DNA from 3 places in the Exiguobacterium sp. KKT215 genome. Region 1 is predicted to be linked to each of the others. Evidence: riboswitches for the same ligand, from Rfam matches in the RefSeq annotation. Region 1 holds a riboswitch; each other region holds the start of a gene.
What was found. A riboswitch is a leader RNA that binds a small molecule or an ion and turns the genes downstream of it on or off. The one in region 1 is predicted to bind thiamine pyrophosphate.
Positions count from the first base shown of each region.

Region 2: another riboswitch for thiamine pyrophosphate. It lies ahead of thiW (energy coupling factor transporter S component ThiW); the one in region 1 lies ahead of thiT (energy-coupled thiamine transporter ThiT).
Region 3: another riboswitch for thiamine pyrophosphate. It lies ahead of ACZ2GZ_RS07105 (YkoF family thiamine/hydroxymethylpyrimidine-binding protein); the one in region 1 lies ahead of thiT (energy-coupled thiamine transporter ThiT).

Region 1 covers NZ_CM145756.1:1,820,219-1,823,649, forward strand. Annotated here, with positions in the region: gene ACZ2GZ_RS09470 (DAK2 domain-containing protein) at 1-124, opposite strand, end outside; gene ACZ2GZ_RS09475 (Asp23/Gls24 family envelope stress response protein) at 147-509, opposite strand; gene rpmB (50S ribosomal protein L28) at 763-951, shown strand; gene ACZ2GZ_RS09485 (thiamine diphosphokinase) at 1,010-1,597, opposite strand; gene thiT (energy-coupled thiamine transporter ThiT) at 1,597-2,169, opposite strand; TPP riboswitch at 2,246-2,346, opposite strand; gene rpe (ribulose-phosphate 3-epimerase) at 2,366-3,022, opposite strand; gene rsgA (ribosome small subunit-dependent GTPase A) at 3,024-3,431, opposite strand, start outside.
Region 2 covers NZ_CM145756.1:175,485-178,915, forward strand. Annotated here, with positions in the region: gene ACZ2GZ_RS01000 (VOC family protein) at 1-290, opposite strand, end outside; gene ACZ2GZ_RS01005 (YcxB family protein) at 384-884, shown strand; gene ACZ2GZ_RS01010 (GNAT family N-acetyltransferase) at 866-1,345, shown strand; gene ACZ2GZ_RS01015 (hypothetical protein) at 1,340-1,606, opposite strand; gene thiW (energy coupling factor transporter S component ThiW) at 1,670-2,158, opposite strand; TPP riboswitch at 2,223-2,321, opposite strand; gene ACZ2GZ_RS01025 (hypothetical protein) at 2,346-2,666, opposite strand; gene ACZ2GZ_RS01030 (aminoglycoside phosphotransferase family protein) at 2,709-3,431, shown strand, end outside.
Region 3 covers NZ_CM145756.1:1,363,568-1,366,998, forward strand. Annotated here, with positions in the region: gene ACZ2GZ_RS07090 (SMP-30/gluconolactonase/LRE family protein) at 1-472, shown strand, start outside; gene ACZ2GZ_RS07095 (hypothetical protein) at 485-748, shown strand; gene ACZ2GZ_RS07100 (GTP-binding protein) at 853-2,046, shown strand; TPP riboswitch at 2,108-2,208, shown strand; gene ACZ2GZ_RS07105 (YkoF family thiamine/hydroxymethylpyrimidine-binding protein) at 2,290-2,883, shown strand; gene ACZ2GZ_RS07110 (ECF transporter S component) at 2,876-3,431, shown strand, end outside.

The DNA.
Region 1 (3,431 bases):
TGTCGCCGTCCGGCACCGGGAAGACGTTAAGCGAATCTACATAATCCGCATTCTGGCTCAAGTTGGCTGCACCGTTCGCGACCATGTTCGCGAACACCAATCCATCTAAACGTTTTAAACCCACACCAAATCCTCCTTCGTTCTCGTCAGTCATTCGTCAGACGAACGCCTTGTACGAATATGTTTACCGACGAAACGTTTAATCCTAAAGTTTCACCGAGCGTGTATTTTACACGGCTTTGCACGTTGTATGCGACTTCCGACACTTTCGTCCCGTAGCTTACAATGATGTGCATGTCGATATGTACGTCTTCTCCATCTTGACGTACGACCACGCCTCGGGCGTAGTTTTCACGTTTCAATAGTTCTGCGATCCCGTCTTTCAATTGAGCTTGAGACGCCATTCCCACAACGCCGAAACATTCCATCGCCGCACCGCCTGCGAGTGTCGCGACCACGTCGTTCGTGATGTCAATATTGCCATATGTTGTCTTCATTTCAATTGCCATATGGAGTAGCCTCCTTTATTCGGAATGATTCCTTCACTACATTCTACAATAAGTACCTAGTTATTAAAAGAACCTGCTCCATAAACTCGGTCAATTGTAGCCGTAACCCTCATTCATTATTAAAATCCTTTCCAGTAATGTCAAGTTTTTTTCTTGTCATCCTATGATTTTCTAGTTGCATCGTGAAAAAACCCGTGCTAATATAAACGAGTGTCTATTAGGACGAACCCACATAAAAAAGGAGGGGAAACGCATGGCACGTAAATGCTACGTAACAGGTAAATCACCTAAATCAGGTAACAACCGTTCGCACGCACTCAACAAGACAAAACGCACTTGGGGTGTAAACGTACAAAAAGTTCGTATTCTCGTTGACGGTAAACCTAAACGAGTTTGGGTTTCAGCTCGCGCTCTTAAATCAGGTCTCGTTGAACGCGTATAATTTTTATACACGAACGAAATAAATCCCAGCGGCATTCGCCGATGGGATTTTTTTGTGTTCATTTTTTGACATACAGCACGAGCACCATGCCTTCGTGCACGATCAAATCCGCCGCTTCATCGTCCCATTCGTTCGAGATGGTGAGCGCCTCATGGCTGACGACATCGTGACGGTCGAGCGGATATTTGACGCCGCGGATGGTCACGTTCGCCTGCTTCCATGGGATGAGCGACAAATAGTGACCGTCTTGACGCGGGAGTTCATAGCGTCCCGACCCGACGAGTCGTACCGTCTGCCCTGCCGTGACGAGACGCATCTCCGGATACGCCTCGAGCAGACCGATATTGCTGAGCGTCATATCGAGCCGGCCGCCGAGCGCACCGTAGACAATCATCTCCGTCGCGCCATGCCCCCGTGCCGCCTCGAGAGCGATCTCGAGGTCGGTCACATCTTTCTCAGATGGATAGCGGACGGCGTCGATCGGCACTTCGCCCGTGAAGGAGTCGAAATCGCCGACGACGAGATCTGGGTTCAGCCCGTGGTTCAACAGTGTCTCGTACCCCCCATCGACGCCGATGATGTAATCGACGTCACGCGGGAGTCCCGAGATTGGTTCCGGGCTGGCCGCCACAATCAACACCCGCATTAGCGGACGTCCCGGGTCGCGAGCGTCGCGAAGCGCGGCGCCGAGACGAACAAGAGGACGAGGACGACGGCCGACACGAGGAAGGACGGGAGCATGTACGTCATGTTATAGGCGAACGAGTAGGCGACGACCGGACCTTCCGCGTATTCGGCGAAGAAGACGATCCCCGACAAGACGTGGGCGCCGTAACGAAGCAGTGAACCGAGGAGCGCGCCGAGCACCAAATAAACGACGAGCGTCTTTTTCGCCTCATCCTTGGCGGCTCGTTTCACTTGACCAGCAAACAGTCCCGCCATCCCGACGACACCGTAAGCGAACGTGTAGTCGAGCAGGAACTGGACCGGCGTGAAGATGTAGGCCCCGAACAGCAGTTGCAGCGTTCCGACAAGTGCACCGGTCGCAAGTCCGCCTTTCAAACCGTGACGATACGCCATGACGAAAATCGGCAACATCGCCAAGCTGATTGACCCGCCTTGCGGCATCCGGAACGGGATGAGCAAATCAAAAATCAAACCGAGTGCGGCGAACAATGAGATTTCAATGAGCGCCTGTAATTTTAAACGTTGTTTCATCTATTTCCCTCCTTAAAATATGAGCGAACGACAAAAAGCAGCATGACGTAAACGCCATGCTGCTATCGAGTAGCAACGTGCATTTTCGCCACATCCCTACGTCCGTGTGAACGGAACAGGTTCAAAGGGTTAGCGTATGCCTCTCAGCCACAAAATGTGACACCCCTTGCGACAATATTTGTTGTTCTATGGACGATTATACACGAGATGCGTTGCGAATGCTATCGATTGCGTCTTTATAGCTCGGCTCGTTATAGATGGCCGAGCCGGCCACGAGCACGTCAGCACCGGCATCGATACATAATTTCGCAGTCTCCGCATTGACGCCGCCGTCAATCTCGATTTCAAAGTCGAGACGGCGCGCTTGGCGCATCTCGTTCAACGCCGCGATTTTCGGCACGACCGATTCGATGAACTTCTGACCCCCAAAGCCAGGGTTCACCGTCATGAGAAGTACCATGTCGACGTCACCGAGCACGTGTTCAATCAATGACAGCGGCGTATGCGGGTTGAGAACGACGCCACACTTGGCTCCGGCCGCCTTGATTTGTTGAAGCACGCGATGCAAATGGTTCGTCGCTTCGACGTGGACGGTGACGATGTCCGCTCCCGCCTTGATGAAGTCTTCGACGAAGCGCTCCGGTTGGTCGATCATCAAATGGACGTCTAACACCATGTCCGACTTCTTCCGTAAGCTCGCGAGCACCGGGAGACCGATCGAGATGTTCGGGACGAATTGACCGTCCATGACGTCAAAATGGATATAATCCGCGCCGGCCTCTTGGACCGCCTTCACTTCTGCCTCTAGGTTGGCGAAGTCCGCCGCTAAAATCGAGGGTGCAATTTTAATCATGTCAGTACCTCCGTTGTCTATCGTTTAACTCTGCCATAAACGTAACATAATTCTCATAACGGGTGGAAGCGATTTCTCCCGCCTCGACGGCCGCTTTGACGGCACAACCCGGTTCGTTCAAATGGGCACAGCCTCGGAACTTACAGTCGTCGTGCCGCTCGACGAACTCAGGGAAGCACCAACGCATCTCCTCGACTTCGAGTTCTTCTGGGAACTCGAGGCTTGAGAAACCAGGCGTGTCAGCGACGAGCCCGTCAGCGAGCGTGATGAGCGTGACGTGACGCGTCGTGTGCTTGCCTCGGCCGAGCGACTTCGAGATTTTCCCGGTCGCGAGTTCTAGTTCCGGCGCGACCGCGTTCAAGAGCGAACTCTTGCCGACTCCGGTCTGTCCGGCAAACACGCTCGTCTT
Region 2 (3,431 bases), 1.3 Mb from region 1:
AGGAACGTCACGCCAAGTGATTCTAGCCGTCTCACTTCCGCTTCGAGGTCATCGACATAAAGCGCGAAGTGGACCGGGCCGGCCACGTGCTTTGAATAAGGCGACAACGTCTCGGCGATTTTTGCCGTTTGAAGCTCGATATAGAAATCGCCAAGTTTGAGCCAGCTGTTGAACGCTCGGCTGTGGAAGTCGGGTGACTCTTGGACGAGCTCGAAGCCGAGCGCCTCATAAAATCGTTTGGATGCCTCATAGTCGGGCGTTTGGATGCAGAGATGGTGGATTTGTTTCATGATGTCACTCCTTTCTTTTAGTTTATCCAATCAACGTTCTGAACGGAACTTTTCTTCACGTGAGACGTATAGGACACCAAGGAGGGAATGATGATGAAAATCCAATACGAATTGACAGAAGACGACTATATCCGGTTCAACTTGAGCCATATTAAACGTTCGAAAACAGGAAAGCGGATGATCCTCTTACAGCGAATCATCGGACCACTTATCTTTTTAGGCGCTGCTTTCGTGCTGGCGACGTGGCTCCAAGAGACGGACTGGTGGCTATATGGCATATACGGGGTAGCGAGTATTCTTTGGTTCCTGTATTATCCGAAATACTTTGAACGGCATGTCCGGAAGCAGACGCGGCGTCTCATCGACGAACGCAGCAACGAAGGCATGATTGGTCCCCACACGATGGATTTGGAGGAGACTGGTCTGCGCGATTTAAATGAGTTCGGCGAGACGCGTGTGTCATGGGCAGGAATCAAGGAAGTCGTCGAGGAGGACGATTATGTGTATCTATACAACTCCTCGGTCAGCGCCTATATCTTGCCGAAGCGCGGACTGGACATGGAAGAGGTGCGCCGATGGCTGCCGATACGCTGACGATTCAACTTGTCGATGACACAAACCGGGAGGCTGTTGTCGCCTTGACCGTCGCTTCTGACCAAGCTCGCTTTATCGAAACAAACGCCGAATCGCTTCGCGAGATGGAAACCGATGTCAAATATGCGTGGCAGTGCTATGCGCTTTGTCGCGATGAGCATCCCGTCGGCTTCATGATGATTGGGGCCGAGAACAAGGTGGATCGTTACATCTGGCTCGATCGATTTATGATCGATGTGACAGAGCAAGGGAAAGGCATCGGTTCAACATGTTTACAACTTACGATTCAGTGGATGAAAGAACGCTTCGATGTCGATGACCTCATCCTCAGTCTGCATCCGATGAACGAACCGGCGAAACGGTTCTATGCGAAGGGGGGATTTGTCGACAGTGGCCTGATTGATGAGGCGAACGGGGAAGAGATTTGGGTGTATCACGTCAAACAGGGACAGCCGTCATAAGTCGGCCGTCCCTGTTTTCGTCGTCGTTGAGCCTTGAACAGCACTGCCCGCTTTGAAAAAGAGAACGATAGCAGCCACTCCGAAAATCGAGATGAACACGTTTTGGAGCAGCACATCGACGAACATCGGCTCGCTGGAGAACGTGCCCGTCGCAATTTGAGCATTCCAGCGGGTGAACGTGGCGATGCGTTCAAGCGTGTACAAGAGACCGGATATGAACAGGCAAGCGGTGGCAGCCAGTAATAGCGTCAATCGATTCAAGACATGACCTCCTAATATCTGATATCCTGATTTTACCATTTAATATCAGTGGGAGGGAAGTACTTATCGCTTCGCCGTGAGCGGTCGCAATTGCTTGACCCGAGCCAAGACGATCCAGCCGAGCACGGCCCCGGTCACACTCGACGCAAGGAAGGCCGGGAAGAAGAACAGTGCCCCGAACTCGCTCCCCATCAACACCTTGGCGTACGGGACGGCGACGAGCGAGGCGATGAGGCCTGTCCCGATGACTTCACCGAATGCGGCGAAGGCGACGCGGTTCGTCTTCATATAGAAGACCCCGGCCAAAAGCGCCCCAATCATACCTCCGGGAAAGGCCAAGAGCGACCCGGTACCGGTCATGACACGGACGAGTCCGGTCACGAACGCGACGAGAACGGCCCCGATCGGTCCGACGGTGACGGCGGCGATGACGTTCACCATGTGTTGAATCGGATAGGCACGGGCGACACCGGTCGGAATCGAGATGAACAGGGAACCGATGACGGCGATGGCGACGAGCATCGCCATCCAAGTGAGTTGTTGAATACGCATAGATAGTCTCCTTTCAAAATGAAAACGCCACTTCTCCAAGTGGAAAAGTGGCGTGGAAAGACAGACGAATCCCACACCACTTCCCTACGCTGGTATGAGCCAGATCAGGTTCGAAGGGTCCGGCGCATGCCGTCTCAGCCCGAAGGCTCCCCTAGTGGTCGTTTATTAACATGAGTATAGCATACCGTCATTTGACGCGGTCGAGCTTTCGTGGTCGGAACGTGACATAGATGATGCCGATGAATAGGCCGTACAACAAAAGGGAGAAGACGAGATTGATCAGCCACGGGAGTGTCCCCATGAACACGGCGACGGACGCGTTTTGAAACCAGACGAGCGAGAGCGACAGCCCGAAAAAGCTGAGAACGAGCGTTGTCCAAAAGCCGACAGCTCGGCGCTTGAACAGACGCCAAACGAGCAGCCCGATGATGAGACTGACGACGGCCGTCGCCCCTAAGTACATATACAAGATGGCATCGACCGGGTATGAGTAATATACAACGTCCATATCGTTTCCTCCTAGGAGATGATGAAAGAAAGGGTGAACAGGATGAGACAGGCAATCCCATGGCGTGACCGATCGTTTCGTGAACGGTTCGAACGATGGATTGAGGCAAACGTGCCGAATGCGAGGTGGCACGTGATCAAAGATACCGATTTGACGTACTTGCTTGTTGGCGCGCTCAATGAGGAACGTTACTACGCCAAAGCGGTGACCGATATCAGCCGCGGCGAGGCCGGATTGTCGGCGTTTCTGGCCGAGCGGCATCCTGATTTCGTGCCTGACGTCATCGCCATCGATTCAGCTCAGAATTGGCTACTCATGCGAGACATCGGCGGAGACGCGTTACGTGCACGGCCGGACGTGAGTCGATATGAAGCGGCGTTGCGCCAATACGCACAGTTGCAGCGACAAGAGATCGACCAGATTGAGACCTACTTGTCTCTCGGCGTCCCGGACCGGCGACCGGCCACATTGAAGGATGAAATCCAAACATATTTGCCTGAGCTCTGTGTCGGGCTCGAGCAATACAAAGCCGAGGCCATGCTCGCGCTTCAAGACGAATTGATCGCCATGTGCGATGAGCTGGCGATTGGGATGCCGATGAGTCTCGAGCACGGTGATTTGCACGGCGGCAACATCTTCTGGCGGGAACGGACGAATGATTTGTGTATCCTCGACTGGGGCGACGCGACGGTCACGCACCCATTTTTCAGCGTGCGCGTGTTTTGGAACGCGCTGTACGACTTATTGCCGGAAGAAGACGAGGTC
Region 3 (3,431 bases), 460 kb from region 1:
GACCGAGGTCATGTTGAGCGAGTTGACATTATCGAACGGACTGACATGGTCACCCGACCATTCGACGTTCTATCATATCGATACACCGACCGAGACGGTCCGTAAATACGCCTTTGACTTGAAGACGGGAACGCTCGGCGAAGGGGAGGCCATCATCGATTTCACCGTCGAGGAAGGATTCCCGGACGGCATGACGTCCGATGAGGAAGGGTTCTTATGGATTGCACACTTTGCTGGCGGCCGCGTCTCGCGCTGGAACCCGGAGACGGGTGAAAAAGTGCTCGAGGTGCTCGTGCCGGCCCCGAACGTCACATCGTGTTGTTTTGTCGGCGACGAATTGAACCAACTCGCCATCACGACGGCTCGTGAAGGGATGGATGACGAGGCGCTCAAAGCCCATCCGGACGCAGGGTCGGTTTTTAAAATCGATACAGACGTGAAAGGGATGCCGCTCTATCGGTTTGGACGATAAGGAGGTAAAGAGATGGTGAAGCGATTGCTCGTTCGTGCAGGCATCGGTTTGGCACTCGCGGCAGTGGCCCGGGTCGGGATTCAAAAACTATTGGATGCGAACCGGGAAGACGACCACACGTATTTGAATCCGCGCTGGGATGAGGCCCCGAGTGTCGATGCCGATAAGGATGAGGATGAGGTCGGTCTGACGCAGCTCGATTCGATTTATCGGGCCGAGTGGCAGGCGAACACGTATCCCCGCTCCGAGGCGGAACGCAAGGCGTTGGAAGAATAGGGAAAGGAACACGTCCGGGAACGGGCGTGTTTTTTTTCTTGACAAGACAATGGTGACCCGTCATTATCTAAAAAGTAATGATTACGATTTAGGAGTGGGGATACATGAAACGAATTCCAATCACGGTGCTGTCCGGTTATTTAGGGAGCGGCAAGACGACGTTGATGAATCATCTGTTGAACAATCGGTCCGGCAAGAAATATGCGGTCATCGTCAACGACATGAGCGAGTTGAACATCGACGAACGATTGATCGAGCAGAACGGCTTCTCGCGGACGGACGAAAAATTGGTCGAGCTATTGAACGGCTGCATCTGTTGCACGCTCCGTGAGGACCTGCTCGAAGCGGTACAGGAGATCACGAACGACCGTGAGCTCGACGGGATTATCATCGAGTCATCTGGCATCTCAGAACCGATTCCGGTCGCCCAAACGTTTACATACGCCGATGACGCCCTTGGCATCGACTTGACGAGCCGTGTCTATATCGATGCGATGGTGACGGTCGTCGATGCGTATCGGTTCTTGAAAGATTTCAACTCGGGCGAGTCGCTTCATGAACGGAAGCAGGCCATCGATGAGACGGACGTCCGCGAAGTCGTCGACCTGCTTGTCGACCAAATCGAGTTCGCGGACATCATCGTCTTGAACAAGGCGGACCGCGTGACCGAGACAGAACTCGGTGAGATGGCCGGGCTGTTGAAGGCGCTCAATCCAACCGCCAAACTGTTGACGTCAGTTTACGCGAACGTGGAGTTGACGGAGCTGTTGGACGTCAATCTTTTCGATTTCGAGCAGGCGATGCACGCCGCCGGCTGGATTCAAGAACTAGAGGCCGAGACACACACACCAGAGACGGAGGAATACGGCATCAGTTCGTTCGTCTATCGCCGCCGCCGTCCGTTTCATCCGGAGCGGCTCCACGCCTGGATCGAGGCGTTCCCGGATCAAGTCGTCCGCGCCAAAGGTTTCTTATGGATCGCCTCCCGGAACGACATCGCCTGCCTGTTCTCGCAAGCGGGGTACGCATCGACGCTCGAACACGCGGGACGTTGGCTCGCGACGCTGCCGGAGGAAGAGCGGAGTCTCATGTTCACGGCAGAACCTGAGCTCGCCGCCGACTACGTCGAGCCGAACGGGGACCGTCAGACGGAGCTCGTCTTGATCGGGCAGCGGATGGAGCGTGCGGTCATCGAGGCCGGACTCGACGCGTGTCTGTTGACGGATGAGGAGATGGCGCTCGATTGGACGACGTTGCAGGACACGCTTCCGGGGAACGGTATCGTGACTTTCACATAAACCGTTTACAAATTCGGAGCGGTCGTCTATACTTCTCGTTGCATAGATAACCGCATACATTGGACTACACTAGGGGTGCTTCGGCTGAGATGTGAGCATGGCTCCAATCCCTTATGACTCGATCCGGGTAATACCGGCGTGAGGAAGTGTGGCACTTTTTCTAATGGATTTTTACATTGGACGAGTGGCCGCATTCTCATGGATGCGGCTTTTTTGTGTACATACAATAAGGGGGAATAGAACATGAACAACCAATGTGGTACGAGTCCGATTGTCGGATTCCGCTTTACGCTGAGCCCAATGACATCTGATTTTGTGAGTGTCATCAAAGGGGCATTGAAAGAGACGAACTTGCAAAACGTTTGGCGGCATACCGATGACGTCTCGACGGTCATCCGGGGACGCAGTCAGCATGTGTTCGACGTGGCCAAAGCCGTCTTGTCACATGCAACGAAGACCGGGGAACATGTGTCGATGAGCGGGACGTTCTCGGTCGGGTGCCCAGGCGACACGGCAGGAGACAATCTGCTCGACGTGACGACTGATCCTGTGAACGGTCCTGTATCGACCCAGTACGTCTCTTCTCAGTTCGCCCTCTATCCGCTCGGGGACGCGAAGTATATGGACATCATCTACGAAGAAATTGCGTTTGCGAAAGAGCGTGGCGTCTTCAATGACTCGATGCATTACGCCTCGGGCATTCACGGCGACATCGAACCGGTGTTTTCATTTTACGAGGCGACGTTCGACCGGGTCCGTGCGAAGACGAGCCACGTCGTCATGACGGTGACGTTCAGCGTGAACAGCCCGTCACACGAGGGACGTAACGATGCTTAAGTCGTGGAAGTTAAAAGAAATCGTCTTGTTGGCCATTTTATCGGTCGTATTCGCTGTCGTCTATTTGGCGTTCGTCCATGTCGGGAATCTATGGGCTGGCTTGATCGGACCGATCGCGTACGAATGGATTTTCGGCATCTGGTTCATCGTCTCGATTATTGCGGCTTATATCATCCGCCGACCTGGCGCCGCATTCTTGTCCGAAGTGCTTGCGGCGACGATTGAGATGATGATTGGGAACGCGATTGGACCTCGTATGATTTTAGTCGGGATCATTCAAGGACTTGGTGCTGAAGCGGCGTTTGCGGTCACGGGCTACAAGCGATATGACCTTTGGGTGCTCATGCTGGCCGGATTTGGTGCAGCTGCGACGAGTTTCGCGTATACGTACGTCATGGGTGGACTTGCTGCCCTCAGTCCGACATACGTGGCGACGATGTTCGCGTTACGAGCGACGAGCGGGATGATCATTGCCGGTCTGGGAGGTAAGATTTTAAGCGACTTGTTGCTTCGGACGGGTGCGCTCGAAGGGTATGCCATCGCGCGTC